4 regions of the Stenotrophomonas sp. YJH_SMC_123 genome follow, and region 2 is predicted to be linked to each of the others. Evidence: predicted binding sites of a transcription regulator. Region 2 holds the regulator's gene; each other region holds the start of a gene.
What was found. The regulator FliA, encoded in region 2, starts transcription of late flagellar genes. The targets are predictions, from matches to a motif close to TAAAGTTTNNCNNNCNNNGGCCGATAA.
Positions count from the first base shown of each region.

Region 1: AC5P5W_RS01525 (methyl-accepting chemotaxis protein) is a predicted target of FliA. The motif match lies at 1,614-1,640, and genes of this name have one in related genera.
Region 3: AC5P5W_RS08665 (methyl-accepting chemotaxis protein) is a predicted target of FliA. The motif match lies at 2,060-2,086, and genes of this name have one in related genera.
Region 4: AC5P5W_RS08200 (methyl-accepting chemotaxis protein) is a predicted target of FliA. The motif match lies at 2,185-2,211, and genes of this name have one in related genera.

Region 1 is NZ_JCAFRM010000001.1:325,879-330,092, reverse strand. It holds gene AC5P5W_RS01525 (methyl-accepting chemotaxis protein) at 1-1,582, opposite strand, end outside; gene AC5P5W_RS01520 (barstar family protein) at 2,749-3,141, shown strand; gene mutS (DNA mismatch repair protein MutS) at 3,277-4,214, shown strand, end outside.
Region 2 is NZ_JCAFRM010000013.1:26,025-30,238, reverse strand. It holds gene AC5P5W_RS20200 (chemotaxis protein CheA) at 1-58, opposite strand, end outside; gene AC5P5W_RS20195 (protein phosphatase CheZ) at 61-666, opposite strand; gene cheY (chemotaxis response regulator CheY) at 666-1,058, opposite strand; gene AC5P5W_RS20185 (RNA polymerase sigma factor FliA) at 1,116-1,862, opposite strand; gene AC5P5W_RS20180 (MinD/ParA family ATP-binding protein) at 1,859-2,746, opposite strand; gene flhF (flagellar biosynthesis GTPase FlhF) at 2,733-4,214, opposite strand, start outside.
Region 3 is NZ_JCAFRM010000003.1:122,492-126,705, forward strand. It holds gene AC5P5W_RS08665 (methyl-accepting chemotaxis protein) at 1-2,031, opposite strand, end outside; gene AC5P5W_RS08670 (arylamine N-acetyltransferase family protein) at 2,235-3,074, shown strand; gene AC5P5W_RS08675 (VOC family protein) at 3,140-3,511, opposite strand; gene AC5P5W_RS08680 (transporter substrate-binding domain-containing protein) at 3,594-4,214, shown strand, end outside.
Region 4 is NZ_JCAFRM010000003.1:22,566-26,779, reverse strand. It holds gene AC5P5W_RS08215 (MarR family winged helix-turn-helix transcriptional regulator) at 1-164, opposite strand, end outside; gene AC5P5W_RS08210 (S41 family peptidase) at 214-1,125, shown strand; gene AC5P5W_RS08205 (NAD-dependent epimerase/dehydratase family protein) at 1,224-2,117, shown strand; gene AC5P5W_RS08200 (methyl-accepting chemotaxis protein) at 2,329-4,214, shown strand, end outside.

The sequences.
Region 1 (4,214 bases), on a different contig from region 2:
ACATCGTGGTGACCACCTGGCCGACCACCTCGCCGCCCTGCGAGGCGACACCGTGCGCACCGATGGCGAGCTGGTTGGCCTGGCGGGCGTGCTCGGCGTTCTGCTTCACGGTGGAGGTCAGTTCCTCCATCGACGCCGCCGTCTCTTCCAGGTTCGCCGCCTGCTGCTCGGTGCGCCGCGACAGATCGGTGTTGCCCGAGGCGATTTCGCCTGCCGCCAGATTGATGCTGGACGCGCTGGCTTGGATGCGCCCGACGATCTGCTTGAGCTGATCGACGGTGGCATTGCAGTCATCGCGCATGCGGGCGAACACGCCGTGGAAGTCGCCCTGCATGCGTACGGTGAGGTCACCGCGCGAGATCGCCTGCAGCAGGCTCGACACCTGCACCAGGTTCTGGTCGGTGGTCTGCATCAGGCGATTGAGCCCGGCCACCATGTCGCGGAAATCGTAGGCGAAGCGATCTTCATCGCCGCGCAGGCTGAAGTCGCCCGCCGCCGCGGCCGTCGCCAGCCGGCGGATCTCGCTGTTGATCGCCGACAGGCTGGCCTTGGTCTCGTCCATTGCCTGGGTGATCGCCGCCTTCTCGCCCGGCAGCGGATCCATGTCCACCGACAGGTCGCCACGGGCGTAATGCTTCATCACTTCGATCAGCCGGTTCTGTACCTGCACGTGTGAGCCGACCAGCGCGTTGGTCTCGTGCACCATGCGCCCGTAGTCACCAGGGAAGGCACTCTCGTCCATGCGATAGCTGAGGCTGCCCGCATCGTGCTGGCGGGCCAACTCGCCCTGCGCCGCCATCACCGACTGCAACTGCGCCTGCATGCGCTGCATCGACCTGAGCAGCTGCGTGACCTCATCGTTGCCGGAGGCGTCAATGCTGTTGTCCAGCCGCCCATTGGCGATGCCGTCGGCCAGCTTCACCGCGCCTTCCAGCGGGCGGGTCAGGCTGCGGGTGATGGCCCAGGCGGCCAGCGAGCCCAGTACCAGGCTCAACACGCCGAACACGATCGACAGCGTGCCGGTCCAGGATTCAGTTGAACGGTATTCCTCGCGGCTGCGCTCGGTCAGTGTCTCCTGATGCCGCAGCAGGGTCGAGATCGCTTCGTTCCACGCGGTTGCCAGCCCCTGCTCGGCAAGCAGTTCCTTGGCCGCGCCGTCGAAATCCCCGGCCTTCATGCGCTCGTGAAGATGCCGGGTGGAGGCGTCGGTGGCCTTGCGTGCCGCATCGATTTTCGCCACCAGGGTATCGCCGGTCGCGTCGCGCGGAATCCTGATGTACCTGGCCCAGATACCGTCGTAGGTCTGCGACAGCTCCTGCGCCTTCTGATAATCCTTGTCGAAATCCTCGCCGCGCTTGATCACCATCAGGCGGCGGTGCATCAACACCGCGTTGTTGGTATCCAGCATGTCGTTCAACAGCCGCATCTTCACCATGTTGACGTCCACCACTTTCTCGAACTGGGCGGACTTCAGGTGATTTCCGTACAGCGCCAGGCCAACGATGGCCACGATGAACAGCAGCAGCAATCCAAACCCGGCACCCAGCCGGGATCCCACTCGGAGGTTGCGTAAGGCGAGCATCTCAATTCCCTTGATCATGGCCGTACGATCGATGGCGGCGCAGCGCGGGGAAACTTTATGGGTCGATATTATTGTATCGATCCAAATCTCTGGAACTATGCAGACAGGTGTGAAGGACACACTTAATGGAGGTGGTTATTCCTACCGGGCATATCAATGCACGAGCACATCAATCGCAGTCATCACGCAGCGCTCGCGAGTCGTGACCGCAGAAACCGTCACTTGATGCACGGAGGGGGAGGATGAAGCCCATCGATCCGGCACCCTTCTGTCCAGAGGAACAACGCGCTGCTTCGCGACTACCGTCAGGGCTGCAATCTGGCATCTGCCATCGCAGGGCCCCGACCCTTGAGTATTTCAACCCTGATGAAGGGGTCCAGACCCCATTACAATCGACTGCCACTGATCTCCCACTTTGACCTTCAAGTCAATAAAACCGCAGTCATTGAGATTCTCGTCGCTCTGGAAGTAGGAGACGGGAAGGTCATCCCATGCTGCACGGACCCACGCGCTGCGCTGAGGCAATACGATCGAGGAGTGCATGGAAACTGCGTACTTTCTACTCATGCCTGTCCACGGAAATTGACTCCCAGGACCGCGCGACGGAAATTTCCTCAAGATACCGCTCAAGGTCTCTGAACGGAGAGACCCCTATAGCAGCGAAGGAGAACCACACGGCATCGCACTCGTCGCAGACAAATATCTGAACGCCGCGCTCCTTTACTTGAGCTTTCAACACCTCACCCTGCTCACAACGGGGACAGATCAAACTACCCCCCACCTCACCGGAGACGCAGATACAACGTTACTGACCATCCCAGAAACAATTTTCCAGACCTTTATTGCCGATGATACAGGAGGAGAATCTATTTCCATCACCCAGCCAGTCATCATTGACAGTGGAAGTTGAACGCGCCCGAGGGGGTCCTGCTGCCGATGGCACCAATCAATGAAGAAGAAGACTTCGGGCGAACTCTCTACCAGCTGATGGCCCTGCTATTGGCGATGGGTCACGTCGTTTTCTTCCCTGCAAACCGGCGCGCGCCACGACGGGAGTGCCGAGCACTTGACTCAGCAAAGAAGTTTGCCAAACCCCAGCATGGGTCCCCAAAGCATCCGGCGCTCAGCCATGTCCAACGCACAGGGAACAACGCTACAGTCGACATATGACGCTCATCCTGCAGATCGAAGGCTGTACCATTCACGACATCCCCAGCCTGTACGCGGAGATCAACCGCGTGTTCATGGCCGGCGAGGACTGGCAGCTCGGGCCAAGCCTGGACGCCCTGGATGATCTGCTGCATGGCGTCCATGGCGTGTTGGCCGGCCATGAGCGGGCCACGGTGATCTGGAGTGATATCGAGCACAGCCGCGCCGCACTGGGACGAACTACCACCCGCCAGTGGCTGCAGTCCAAGCTGGAAGCCCCGGGCACCGTCAACACGCGGATCATTGCGCGCCAGCTGGACGCCCTGCAACGGGGCGAGGGCCCAACCTACTTCGAGATCGTGATGGATATCTTCGCCAGCCACCGGCAGATCACCCTGGTCCCGGCCTGACCCCGTGGCTGTGCGGTACCCGCCTGCCACCGGTGGCGGCAGCCCTGTGCCCCAGCAGTTACCATGGACGGCCCTGTACCCGCTCCGTTGCCGCTGCCCTCCGGCGCGAACGGACGCCCCGGATTCACGAGCCCCATGTCCAAAGAAAAGTCCGCCGAACACACCCCGCTGATGAAGCAGTTCTTCGCAGCCAAGTCCGAGTATCCGGACCTGCTGCTGTTCTTCCGCATGGGCGACTTCTACGAGCTGTTCTACGACGATGCGCGCAAGGCCGCGCGCCTGCTCGACATCACCCTGACCCAGCGTGGCAGCTCCGGCGGCGCGCCGATTCCGATGGCCGGCGTGCCGGTACATGCCTATGAAGGCTACCTGGCGCGGTTGGTGGCGCTGGGCGAGTCGGTGGCGATCTGCGAGCAGATCGGCGACCCGGCGCTGGCCAAGGGCCTGGTCGAACGCAAGGTGGTGCGCATCGTCACCCCCGGCACCGTCACCGACGAAGCGCTGCTGGACGAGCGCCGTGACACCCTGCTGATGGCGCTGTCGCGCACGAAGCAGGGCTACGGCCTGGCCTGGGCCGACCTAGCCGGTGGCCGCTTCCTGGTCAATGAAGTCGAGACCGACGACGCGCTGGAAGCCGAACTGGCCCGACTGGAACCGGCCGAGCTGCTGGTGCCCGACGAGGAGAACTGGCCCGACTTCCTGCGCCAGCGCACCGGCGTGCGCCGCCGTGCGCCGTGGCTGTTCGACGCGGACAGCGGCCGCCGCCAGTTGCTGAACTTCTTCAAGCTGCACGATCTGAGCGGCTTCGGTATCGATGACAAGCCACGTGCCACCGCCGCCGCCGGCGCCCTGCTCGGTTATGTCGAAGAAACCCAGAAGCAGCGCCTGCCGCACCTGACCTCGATCGCGATGGAAACCGCCGCCGAGGCGATCGCGATGAACGCCGCCACCCGCCGCCACCTGGAACTGGATACGCGCGTCGACGGCGATACCCGCAATACCCTGCTGGGCGTGCTCGACAGCACGGTGACGCCGATGGGCGGGCGCCTGCTGCGCCGGTGGCTGCACCGCCC
Region 2 (4,214 bases):
GGATTTCCTGTGCCTCGATGATGAAATCGGCAGTGATGTCGTCGGATACCGCGCTCATGCTTACAGCCCCAGATCCGACAACAGGTCGTCGGCGTCGTTCTGCGAGACCGCGTGGCGGTCCAGTCCCTTCAGTGCCGGCCCGGCCAGTTCCGGGTCGGTGCGATGCTGTTCCGGCGGCAGGCCGAGCGCGCCGAAGCCTTCATGCACGCGGCGGACGATGCCGACCACGCGACGGATGATCTGCCCGGTCAGGTCCTGGTAGCTCTGGGTCAGGGCGATCTCGGTCAGGTTGTGGCGGATGCGCTCGAGCTGCACGTCCTGGCCTGGCTGCAGGCCTTCGGCGCGCAGCTGCTCGGTCAGGCTGCGGCATTCCTCGGCCAGGTCCAGGGTGCGGTGGGTGGCCTGTTCGGTCATCGCCACCACGTGGTCCAGACGTGCGCACGCATCGTCCAGTTCGCCGGCCTCGCTGGGCACGGTCGGCAGTTCGCCCAGGGCCTGCCCCAGCTCGCGGGCCAGCCGCGAGAGGCCGCTCATCATCGGCTGCGTGCGCAGCGCGACCAGTCCGTCGATGCGTTGCCGCCAGGCGGCTTCGTCACCGGACTCCAGGGCATCCAGGGCTTCCTGCAGGCGCAGGGCGAGGGCGTTCTTGTCGACCGTGGTATCCATCAGGCGCTGGCCGCCAGGCGTTCGAAGATCTTGCCCAGCTTCTCTTCCAGCGTCTGCGCGGTGAACGGCTTGATGATGTAGCCGTTCACGCCGTTCTGGGCCGCTTCGATGATCTGCTCGCGCTTGGCTTCGGCGGTGACCATCAGCACGGGCAGGGTCTTCAGCTTGGCGTCGGCACGGATCGCCTTGAGCAGTTCGATGCCGGTCATCACCGGCATGTTCCAGTCGGTGACGACGAAATCGAAGGGCTGGCTCTGCAGCAGCGACAGCGCGGCATGCCCGTCCTCGGCTTCGGCGGTGTTGGTGAAGCCCAGATCGCCCAGCAGGTTCTTGACGATTCGACGCATGGTCGAGAAGTCGTCGACGATGAGGATGCGCATGTTCTTGTTCAAAGCAGAGTTCCTTTGTTGTTCATTCCGGGCGGCCGGGGGCAGTCGCCTCGGGGATGTTCATTCTTCCAGGCCGGCGTCGACGGCCTCGAAAATCTTCAGGCGGCCGCGCAGGCGCAGCACGGCCTGGCCATGGATCTGGCAGACCCGCGACTCGCTCACGCCGAGCACCGCGCCGATCTCCTTCAGGTTCAGCTCCTGCTCGTAGTACAGCGAGAGCACCAGCTGTTCGCGCTCGGGCAGGTGGCCGATGGCCTTGCCCAGCTCACGGCCGAACTCGCCGCGCTCCAGCACCTGCTGCGGGGTCGGGCCGCCCTGGGCGACGGTATCCAGTTCGCCCTGGTCTTCGATGCGCGACTCCAGGCTCAGCACCTGGCCACGTGCGGCGTCTTCCATCAGCCTCAGGTACTCGGGCAGCGGCATCTCCATCGCGGCGGCCACTTCGGTGGCGCTGGCGGCACGGCCCGTGCTCTGTTCCAGGCGGCGGATGGTGGCGGCGGCGTCGCGTGCACGGCGGTGCACCGAGCGCGGCACCCAGTCGCCACGGCGGATCTCGTCGATCATCGAGCCGCGGATGCGGATCGAGGCATAGGTCTCGAACGAGGCGCCCTGGTCGGCGTCGTAGCTGCGCGAGGCTTCGATCAGGCCCATCATGCCGGCCTGGATCAGATCATCGACTTCGACGCTGGCCGGCAGGCGCGCGGCCAGGTGGTGGGCGATGCGTCGCACCAGGTCCGAATGCTGGGCGATGACCTCGTTGGCCGCCGAGCGCTGGACTTCCCTGTACTGGTGGGCTGCGCCTTTCATGCGGCCACCCCACGCTGCTTGAGGATGCGTTCGAGGAAGAACTCGACGCCACCGCGCGGTTCGGTCGGTGCCTGCCAGCGCGCGGTGCGGCGTGCGATCTCGGTGATCGCCAGCGCCGACGGGCTGGACGGATAGGCCTTCACCACCGGCTGCTGGCGCTGCACCGACAGGCGCAGCCAGTCATCCTGCGGCACGCAGCCCAGGTAGTTCAGCGAGACATCGGCGAGGAACTTCTCGCAGACGCGGGTCAGCTTCTCGTACAGCACGCGGCCCTCGTTCGGGTCGCGCACCATGTTGGCCACCACCTGGACGCGGTCCACGCCGCGCTCGCGCGACAGCACCTTGATCAGTGCGTAGGCGTCGGTGATCGAGGCCGGTTCGTCACAGACCACCACCACGGTGTCCTGCGCGGCCTGGCAGAAGGTCAGCACGCCGTCGGTGATGCCGGCGGCGGTATCGACCACCATGATGTCCAGCTCGCGTTCCAGTTCGGAGAACACGTTGACCAGGCCGACATGCTCGGCCGGGGCAAGCTCGGCCATGTGCCGGCGGCCGGAAGCGGCCGGGACCACCAGCACGCCGTTCGGGCCTTCGACGATGACGTCGTCCAGCGAGCAGCGGCCGGCCACCAGGTCGGCCAGCGTAAAGGTGGGGTTCAAGCCCAGGATCACGTCGATGTTGGCCAGGCCGAGGTCGGCGTCCAGCAGCAGCGTGCGCTTGCCCATGCCGGCCAGCGCCACCGCCAGGTTGGCGGACACATTCGTCTTGCCCACGCCGCCCTTGCCGCCGGTCACCGCGATGGTGCGCACAGGGCCGAGCGGCTCGCTGCGGGTGGCCGACAGCGGGAAGGTCTTGGTCAGCTTGGCGTACTCACGCGACGGCATGGTTCAACTCCGGGTTGCAGGGCATATCGGCCGCTCGGCGCAAATCTTCAAGGCGAAGTACAAGATTGGCTGCACTGGCCCGGTGCAGGTCCTCCGGGACGTCCTGGCCATCGGTCACCCAGGTGATCGGCAGGGCGTGGTCCACGGCCACCGACAGGGCGTTGCCGAAGCGGCCGGTCTCGTCCAGCTTGCTCAGCACCAGGCCCTGCAGGTTGGCCGCACCGAAGCGGCGCACCACCTCGTCCATGTCGCCGAAGCTGGTGTTGGCCGGCAGCACCAGCAGGGTGCGCACCTGGCGCGCGGCGCGCAGCCACTGCAGCTGGGCGGCCAGGGCACGGTCGCGCGGGCCCAGGCCGGCGGTATCGATCAGCACCAGCTTGTAGTCCTTCAAGCGTTCCAGCAGCTGGTCCAGGTCGGTGCCGCTGTTGGCCTCGTGCACGGCGATGCCGAGCTGGCGGCCGTAGCCATACAGCTGTTCACGGGCGCCGATGCGGGTGGTGTCGGTGGTGACCAGGGCGACGTCACGCGGGGCGTGCTTCTCGGCGAAGCGCGAGGCCAGCTTGGCGATGGTGGTGGTCTTGCCGGCGCCGGTCGGGCCGACCAGCGCGATCACGCCGCCTTCTTCCAGCGGGTCGACCGGGGCGATCGGCAGCTTGCGCGAGATCAGCCCCAGCATCAGGCCGCGGCCACGATGGGCTTCGGTTTCCAGCGGGATCTGCATGGCCACGTCGCGGGCCAGCCCGGCGTCGAAACCGTACTCGTCCATCAGGTCCAGCGCGGTGGCGCGCACCGGGCTGCCACGCAGGCGCTCATCGGTGAAGCGGTTCATCTCGCGCTCGATCACCTGGCGCATGCCGGCCACTTCCTGGCGCAGCTGGCGGATCTCGGCGTCGTCCTGGGCAACCACGGTCAGCGTCGGTGCCGGGGCCAGCATGGGGGCCGGGCTGGCCTCGATAGCGGCTTCGACCGCTGCCGGTTCGCTGGCGGCGATCCCGGGCTGCGCGTCGATCACGGCAGCGGTCGGCAGCGGCGGCGGCAGCACGGCCGGGGCCACGCTTTCGTGATGCGCCTCGTGCGGCGGGTCGATCTGGAAGCGCGCGCGGTTGGCCGGCACGGTGGCGGCCGGTGCAACGATGGCCTCGGCGAACGGGGCGAAGATCTGGTCCGGCGGTGCCGGTTCGTTGACGGCGGCGCGGGCCAGGGTGGCGGCGAAGCCGGTGCTGCCCCGGGTCGGCACGATCTCGTCGGCGCTGTCCAGGGTGCGGCCGGTGGCACCGACGGCGGCGCGGGCGAGGGCGGCCACTGCCGAGGTGGTGGCCGCGACCGGTTCCGGCGCCGGGGTGCTGCTGCGGCGGCGGGTGACGGCGGCGATCACCGCGTCGGCGGCGGTGCGCGGCTTGGGTGCCGGCGGCGGTGCGACGTCACGGCGCGAGGCTTCCAGTGCACGCTGCACGGCGCTCTCGTCGTA
Region 3 (4,214 bases), on a different contig from region 2:
TCGCGAGGCTTCGCTGATGCCATGCATGGTCGCGACCACCTGGCCGACCGCCTCGCCACCCCGCTGGGCCACCGCCGCCGCGCCCTGCACCAGGGCATCGGCGCGGCCTGCGGCATCGGCGTTGCGGCCGACGGTATCGGTCAGCTCCTGCATCGACGCCGCGGTCTCTTCCAGGTTGGCGGCCTGCTGCTCGGTGCGCCGCGACAGATCGTAATGGCCGGCGACGATCTCGCCAACGCCGGTATCCAGGCTGGAGGTGGCCTGCTGGATGCGGGTGACGATGCGGCCCAGCTGCGCGACGGTGGCATTGGCATCGTCGCGCATGCGCGCGAACACGCCCTGCAGGTCCCCCTCCATGCGCACGCTGAGGTCGCCGCAGGCCAGCGCAGCCAGCAGTGCCTGCAGGTCACCAAGGTTGGTTTCAAAGGTGGCCAGCAGGCGATTGATGCTGGTCGACAAGGTGCGCACGAAGCCCTGCTTGCCCTCCAGCACGATACGGCCATGCAGGTCGCCGCGTGCTGCAGCATCGACCAGGGCAGCGACCTCGGTTTCCAGCAGCGTCTCCAGCGCACGACTGCGCCATTCCACCGCTACGCCGAGGAACTGCCCTTCGTCGATGATGGGGTTGGCAATCAGCTGGTAGCGCACGCCGGCATGGCCGATCTCGCGCTCCTCGCGCTGGCGCGCGCCGGCCAGGCTGGCCAGCGCCGGATGCAGGCGCAAGGCATCGCTGCCCACCAGATCTTCGGCCTCCCGCTCGAGTTGCTGCAGCAGTGCCGGATTGACGTAGGCCACCTGGCCCTCAGCATCGATCACCATCAGCCCGGTCTGCGCACTGTCCAATGCCTGCCGCACACGGGTGTTGCCGCGCGCCACGGCACGCTCGGTCTCGATGCGCGCGCGCAGGCGCTGCTGCATGTCGACCAGGCGCTGCGCCAGCTGGCCGATTTCATCGTTGGCGTTGTAGACGCGCAGGGTGGTGTCGAGTCGGTCGTCGGCGATGTCGCTGGCGAAGCGCAGGGTGTCCTGGATCGGCTGGCGCACCGCACGCCGCACCAGCACCAGGCTGGTGATCAACACACCGGCGACCAGCAGCAGGGTCACCGCGAACAGCACGCTCATGGTGCGTGCGCCGGCCTGCTGGCGCGCCTGTGCCTTGGCCAGCGCCGCCACCTGGGCCTGCTGGAAGGCGGCCAGCGCCGGCGCCACGCCGGCGGCGGTATCCAGCAGCGATTGCGCCTCTACATCCAGGCCCACGCGGGCGGCGGTATAGCCCAGCAATGCGGCCTGATAGGCCTCCATGCCGTTGCGAAGGGCATCCTGCGCATCGGTCGGCAGGCCCACCAGTGCGAGATCGAACGGCAGCTTTTCTTCGCTCGCACGGTCGGCATGGGTGGAGTCGCCATCGAGCAGCAGCAGTGCCTCCTGTCGGCGCATCTTCTGCAGGGACAACGCCAACGAAGGCCGCTGCAACGCATCCACCTGCGCCTGCAGGGCGTCGGCGGCCTGCTGCAATTGCGCGGCGAGGCCGGCATCGCCACGACCCATCTCATCGACGCGTTCGAACAGGGCGGCCACACCCTGCGAGAACGCGCCGGCGGCTTCGGTCAGTGCCTGCAGCGCCTCGCGCCGGCCGGGATCCATCGGCATCGCGCGCAGCGCCTGAAGATCGGCCTGGAGCGCCTTCTGCGTCGCCAGCAGCTGCGCGCGGTCGGCATCGTCGAAACTACGTGCATACTGGGTCTGCAGACGACGCGCCTCGGCCACCCGCGTGGCCACGCTCGCGGCCAGATCGCTGCCGTGCTGGTAGCTGGCCTGGCTGCGCGCCGCCTGCGTGCTGGCATGGCCGGTCCAGGCGTAGACGGCGGCGATCGCGATCAGGCCCAGCCCACAGACCCACAGGGTCGCCTTGAGCTTGCTGGCCACACTGAGCCGATGCGGCTGCAGCCACAGCAGCAGGCCGGGGGACGCCGAGCGCAGTGCGGCAAGCCGCATGCGCAGGGACCGGAGGTGGGGGACGACGGCCGACATGACAGGCTCCAGGCGGAAGGACGCACCTGTATCGGCGGGAAATGGCGCAACTTTAGGGCGCTCCTGGTTCACTCCCACCGATTGCTGGCGGACGCGGCCTTTGTACCCGGCACAGGCGACGGGGGGATGACACCCGCGCAATGCTTGACCTCAACCCCGGTTGGGAGAGCACAGTAGATCTCCCTCCCCCGCCCGGCGCGCGCATGACGACGCTCGATGTCCCCCGCTACCTGCAACGCCTGAAGCTGGATGCACCGCCACCGCTGACGCTGGCGGGCCTGACCCTGCTGCAGCAGCGCCACAACGCACTGCTGCCGTTCGAAACCCTCAGCTGCCTGCTGCGCGATGCAGTACCGATCGACCTGGACAGCGTGCAGCGCAAGCTGCTCGACGACCGTCGTGGCGGCTACTGCTTCGAACTCAATGGCGGCCTGCTGGCACTGCTGCAGGCGCTGGGCTTCGATGCACAGCCGTTGAGCGCGCGCGTGCTGCTGGCCGCCCAGGACGGCGAACTGACCGCACGCACCCACCTGCTGCTGCGCGTGCAGGTGGACGGCGATGACTGGCTGGTGGATGCCGGTTTCGGCAGCCTGACCCCGACCGTGCCGCTGCGGCTGCATGATCCGCAGCCGCAGGCCACGCCCCACGAGCGCTTCCTGTTGCAGCGCCTGCCCGGTGAGGGGGATTTCGTGCTGTCCGCCGAGTCCGGCGATGGCTGGCGGGCGATGTATCGCTTCGACCTGCACGCGCCGGCACCGATCGACAACGTCGTGGGCAACTGGTACGTGTGCACCCATCCCGATTCCAGTTTCCCCGGCCAGCTGCGCGCATCCCTGACCGGGCCGGACTGGCGACGCACCATCGGCAGTGGCAACTACACCGAGTACCGTCCCGGCCAGGCACCGGACAAGCGTCCGCTGCGCGATGTGGGCGACGTGCGCGAGGTGTTGCAGCAGCGCTTCGGCATGCAGCTGCCGGACGACCCACGGCTGGACCCGGCGATCAACGACTGGCTGCAGCGCTCACGCTCGGCCACGGTGTAGAGCCGGGCCGATGCTCGGATGAGCGTTGGCGGCTGGGTCAACAGCAGCCGAGCATGGGCTCGGCCCTACAGAATCACGCGCGCCTGCAGCGCAATGCGATTGCCTTCGCTGTCGGCGATCTCGGCCACGCGCCAGTCACCGGCATCGGCCGGGCCGAAGCGCAGCTCGGCCCCGGCCTGCAGCGCACGCTCGAGGCTGGCATCCAGGTCATCAACCCCGATGTAGATGCGCGCACCGTGGACGGAAGGCAGATAGTCGGCCCCCCGCACCAGCGCCATGCTGGCACCGGTGGCCTCATCGGCAAACGGCAGGTAGGCCATCCTGCAGTCGTGCAGCAGGATCGGTTCGTCCACCGCCACCTGCAGCCAGTGCTGGTAGAACGTGATGGCCCGGCCCAGGTCAGTGACCGGTATCTCGACGTGCAGGATGGGGTTCATGTCCGCAGGATAACCGGATGCTGACACTGCCTTGCAGGTCCGTACTGGCATGCTGGACCGCCCTTTCCCCGCGGAGTCCTGCATGTCCCTGGCCGATCATCGTGGTGCGCTGGCACCGCTGGGCTTCCTGCGCGTGGCCATCAACCTGGGCAATCCAGTACTGGCGCAGGGGGACGCGCGCTCACCGCGCGGGCCGTCACTGGAACTGGCCACGGCATTGGCGCAGCGCATGGGCGTGCAGGCACGCTTCACCTGCCACGACGCCGCGGCCGCGGTGGTCGCTGCAGCCAGCAAGGATGCCTGGGACCTGGCCTTCCTGGCCATCGATCCGGCGCGCGCCGACCGCATCGCCTTCAGCGCCCCCTATGCGGAGATCGAAGGCACCTACCTGGTGCGCGAGGACAGCCCTGCGCAGCAGGTGGCCGACCTGGACCGCGATGGTCTGCGCATCGCGGTCGGTCGTGGCGCCGCCTACGACCTGTTCCTCAGCCGCGAACTGCGCCACGCCATGATCGAGCGGGCCGAGACGTCGGCCGCTGCCATCACCCTGTTCGATCTGCAGCGCCTGGATGCCGCCGCCGGCGTGCGCCAGCCGCTGGCCGCCTGGGCGCAGGCGCATCCCGGCCACCGCGTGCTGGCCGACCGTTTCACCGTGATCCAGCAGGCGGTCGCGGCGCCGGCCTCGCGCCCGGCCGATGCATTG
Region 4 (4,214 bases), on a different contig from region 2:
TCCTTGATCCGGCAGGGGCCCTGCGCCATCAGCGTGCGCAGCACCGGCGTGTAGCGCGGCCGGTAGTCCAGTTGCAGGTGCCGGTAGGCCTGCTCGACGGCCGGGTCCAGCTGGTCGAGCAGTGCGCGCAGCAGGGTACCCAGTGTGGCGTGTTGGAGATCCATGAGTGGGATGATATATAAGCGCTTATATATCCTCAATGCGGGGTGGATGATGGCGGTCTCCTGGATGCTCGGCGCGCTGCTGGCGACGGCCTGCCCGGCGCAGGATGCGGTGCTGCAGGCGGCCGCCAGCGCCGTGCAGGCGCAGTACCTGGACGAGGCGGAGGCCGCCCGCATCGCCGATGCCCTGCGCAGCTGGTCGGCGCAGCAGCGCTATGCGGACAGCTGTTCGGATCCTGCTGGGTTCAGCGCACGCCTGAACCAGGACCTGGACATGTTCGATGGCCACTTCCACGTTGAGCGCGTGGACGCAGCTGCCGGCCAGGACGACTGGTTGATGGCCTGGCGTGCCGATGCCCGCAGCAATGGTGCCGGTGTGCGCGAGGTGCGGGTGCTGGAAGGCAACGTTGGCTACCTGCGGCTGAGTACCTTCTATCCGCTGGATCTGGCGCGCCCGAAGTTCGCTGCGGCCTTCACGCTGCTGGCCGACACCGACGGCCTGGTGCTGGATCTGCGCCAGAACGGGGGCGGCGACGATGCAAGTGCCGACCTGCTGGTGCGCACGCTGCTGGACGCGAAGATCGGCGCGGTGCAGCAGCTGGACCAGCGTGGCCGGCGCACGCCGGTACCGCTGCCGCCTGCCAGCCTGCCTGTGTACCTGAAGCCGCTGGTGGTGCTGATCGACCGGCGTACCGGTTCGGCGGCCGAGTTCGTCGCCTATTCGCTGCAGGCCCTGGGCCGCGCGCGCATTGTCGGCACGCGCAGTGGCGGTGCCGCGCATATGTTTGGTGATCCTGTGCTGCTGCCCGATGGCTATCAGATCAGCATTCCCGACCGGCAACCGATCAATCTGCGCACCGGCGGCAATTGGGAAGGCACCGGCGTGAGGCCTGATGTGGCCGGCGGCGACGATCCGCTGTTCATCGCGCGGCAACTGCTGGCGCCTGCGAGGTCGTCAAGATGAACGCACGATTGCATGGCTGTCCTATCGCAGATGCGCGAATGCATGCCTAGAATCGAAGCATCCCGGTAGTTCCCGGGCGCTTCGAGTGAATGGACTCAATGAAGATTCTGTTGACCGGCAGTTCCGGGCGCATCGGGCGCGCGATCTTCGGTGCGTTGGCGGCCGCCCACGAAGTGGTGGGGCTGGACCGCAGCCCGTTCGCCACCACGCGCATCATTGCCGATGTCACCGATCGCCAGGCGGTCACGCGTGCGGTGCAGGGCGTGGACGCGGTCATCCATACCGCGGCCCTGCATGCTCCGCATGTCGGCCTGGTGCCGGACGCGGTATTCCAGCAGATCAACGTGGAGGCAACCGCGCACCTGCTGCAGGCCGCACGCGAAGCCGGCGCACGGCGTTTCGTGCTGACCAGCACCACCGCGCTGTACGGCCATGCCGTGGTAGCCGGTGGCTGCCGTTGGATCGACGAAGACACCGAGCCACTGCCGCGCACGATCTACCATCGCACCAAGCTGCAGGCCGAGACCCTGGCTGAAGCTGCCGCCACGCCGGGCTTCAGCGTTCGCGTGCTGCGCATGGGCCGGTGCTTCCCGGAACCGCCCGAGCGCATGGCGATGTTCCGCCTGCATCGCGGCATCGACGCCCGCGATGTGGCCAGCGCACACGCTGCACTGCTGCTCGACGAAGGCGCCCGATTCGCCCGCTATCTCGCCTGCGCACCGACGCCGTTCCGGCGCGAGGACTGCCTGGAACTGGCCACCCACCCGCGCAGCGTGCTGGCCCGTCGCGCGCCGCAGCTGCTGGCCGAGTTCGAACGCCGTGGCTGGCCGCTGCCATTGAGCATCGACCGTGTCTACGACAGTGCCCGCCTGCGCAGTGAGCTGGGCTGGCAACCGTGCTTCGGGCCGGACGACGTGCTGCAGCAGTATGCCGTCGGCAGCATCGAGGTACTGCCGCGCGCGCAGTGGATCAAGGACCGCGTGGCCGAGTGAGGCCATCGCGACGGACGGGTGGCTGACCCGACCCTGAGCAGATTCAGGAATGTGCAGGCCGGTCGCCTCAACCTCGTTGGCGGGCGGCCGCTAACCCGGTGCGCTTCCAGCGCCGGGCCCGCCCGGCGGCCGGTGGCCTGCGCGACGGATCGCGCGCCTGCGCGGTGCCTTCGTGGTGCCGGTCGTCCTGAACTGCCTTGCGGACCCTCCCATGCCTTCTTCCCGTTCCGCCGCTGCCCGCCGCCCGGGCAGCATCGCCCACAAGCTGATGCTGGGCACCGCCGCGATCGCGCTGCTGTGCTTCGGCCTGACCGCGTTCCTGATCTATCGCCAGGCCAGCGCCAGCCTGATCAGCGCCTCACGCCAGACCATGACCAGCGAGGCGACCGCTGAGGCGCGCCAGGTGGCGGCCGATCTGGGCACCGCCTTTGCCAGCAACGATGCCATGGTTGAAAGCGTGCTGGCCCAGCGCGCCCGTGGTGACGTGCCCGACCGCGCCAGTCTGGCGGCGGTGCTGGGCGAGCAGCTGCGCGCCCATCCCGAATGGCTGGGCAAGAGCACCATGTGGGAGCCCGATGCCTTCGACGGCAAGGATGCCGAGTTCGTCAACACCGAGGCGCACGATGCCACCGGCCGCTACATGAGCTACTGGGCCTGGCAGGAGGGCAAGCCGCAGCAGTCGGTGATGACCGATTACACCGAGACCGCCAGCGGTTCCGGTGACTGGTACATGGTGCCCAGCCGCGACAAGCTGCCGAAAGTGAGCGAACCGTATGCCTATGACATCGCCGGGCAGCAGGTGCTGATGAGTACGCTGAGCACGCCGATCATCGAGAACGACAGGTTCCTCGGTGTCTTCACCGTCGACTTCTCGCTGGCAGCGTTGCAGAAGCACCTGGCCACGCTGAAGCCGATGGGGGCCGGCCGCGTCGAACTGCTGTCGCCGAAGGGCGTGGTGCTGGCCTCGGCCAATGCCGCCGAAATCGGCAAGCCTCGCAACGATGCACTGACCCGCAGCATGCTGGCCGAGATCGCCGCCGACCGCCCCTTCGAGGCCTTCAGCCCCGATGCGGCCGGCAACGTGCGCGTGTATGTGCCGCTGCGCGTGGGCGATGCCCCGCAGCGCTTCGCGCTGGGCGTGGTGATGCCGCATGCGGTAATCGTGGCCGAAGCGCGCCAGCTGCTGTGGCTGACCCTGCTGGTCGGCGTGATCGCCGCGCTGACCCTCAGCGCCGGTGTCTACATACTGCTGCGCCGCCTGGCGATCCGCCCGCTGGCCGAAGCGGTGCGCGTGGCCGGTGACGTCGCCGCCGGCAAGCTGGACAGCACCCTGCCGGCGCGCAGCAACGACGAAGTGGGGCGCCTGCTGGACGCGATGCAGGGCATGCGCGGCCAGCTGCAGGCGGTGATGGCTGCGCAGGCCGAAATGGCGCGCCGCCACGATGCCGGTGAACTCAGCTACCGTATGGATGCCGCGGCGTTCCCGGGCGAGTACGGCCGCATGGTGGCCGACAGCAACCAGCTGGTGGCCTCCAGCAACGCGGTCACCCAGCGCCTGGTTGAAGTGATGCAGCGCTATGCCGTCGGCGACCTCAGCGTGGACATGGAAGCACTGCCGGGCGAGAAGGCGGTGTTCACCGCTGCGATGGCGACCACCAAGCGCAACCTGGCCGCGATCAACGAGCAGATCCAGCAGCTTGCCGCTGCGGCCGCCGCCGGTGACTTCGCCGTGCGCGGTGATGCACTGCGCTTCGACCACGATTTCCGCCGCATGGTGGAGACCCTCAACACCATGATGGAAGTCAGCGACCACAACCTGGCCGCACTGTCGACGCTGCTGCGCGCGATCGCCGGCGGTGACCTCAGTACCCGCATGCAGGGTGACTTCCATGGGGTGTTTGCGGTGATGCGCGACGATGCCAACAGCACCGTGCAGCACCTGACCCAGATCGTCGGCCAGATCCAGCAGTCGGCAGCCAGCATCCGCCTGGCCGCCGGTGAGATCGCTGCCGGCAACAGCGACCTGTCGCGCCGTACCGAACAGCAGGCTGCCAACCTGGAAGAAACCGCCGCGTCGATGGAAGAACTGACCTCCAC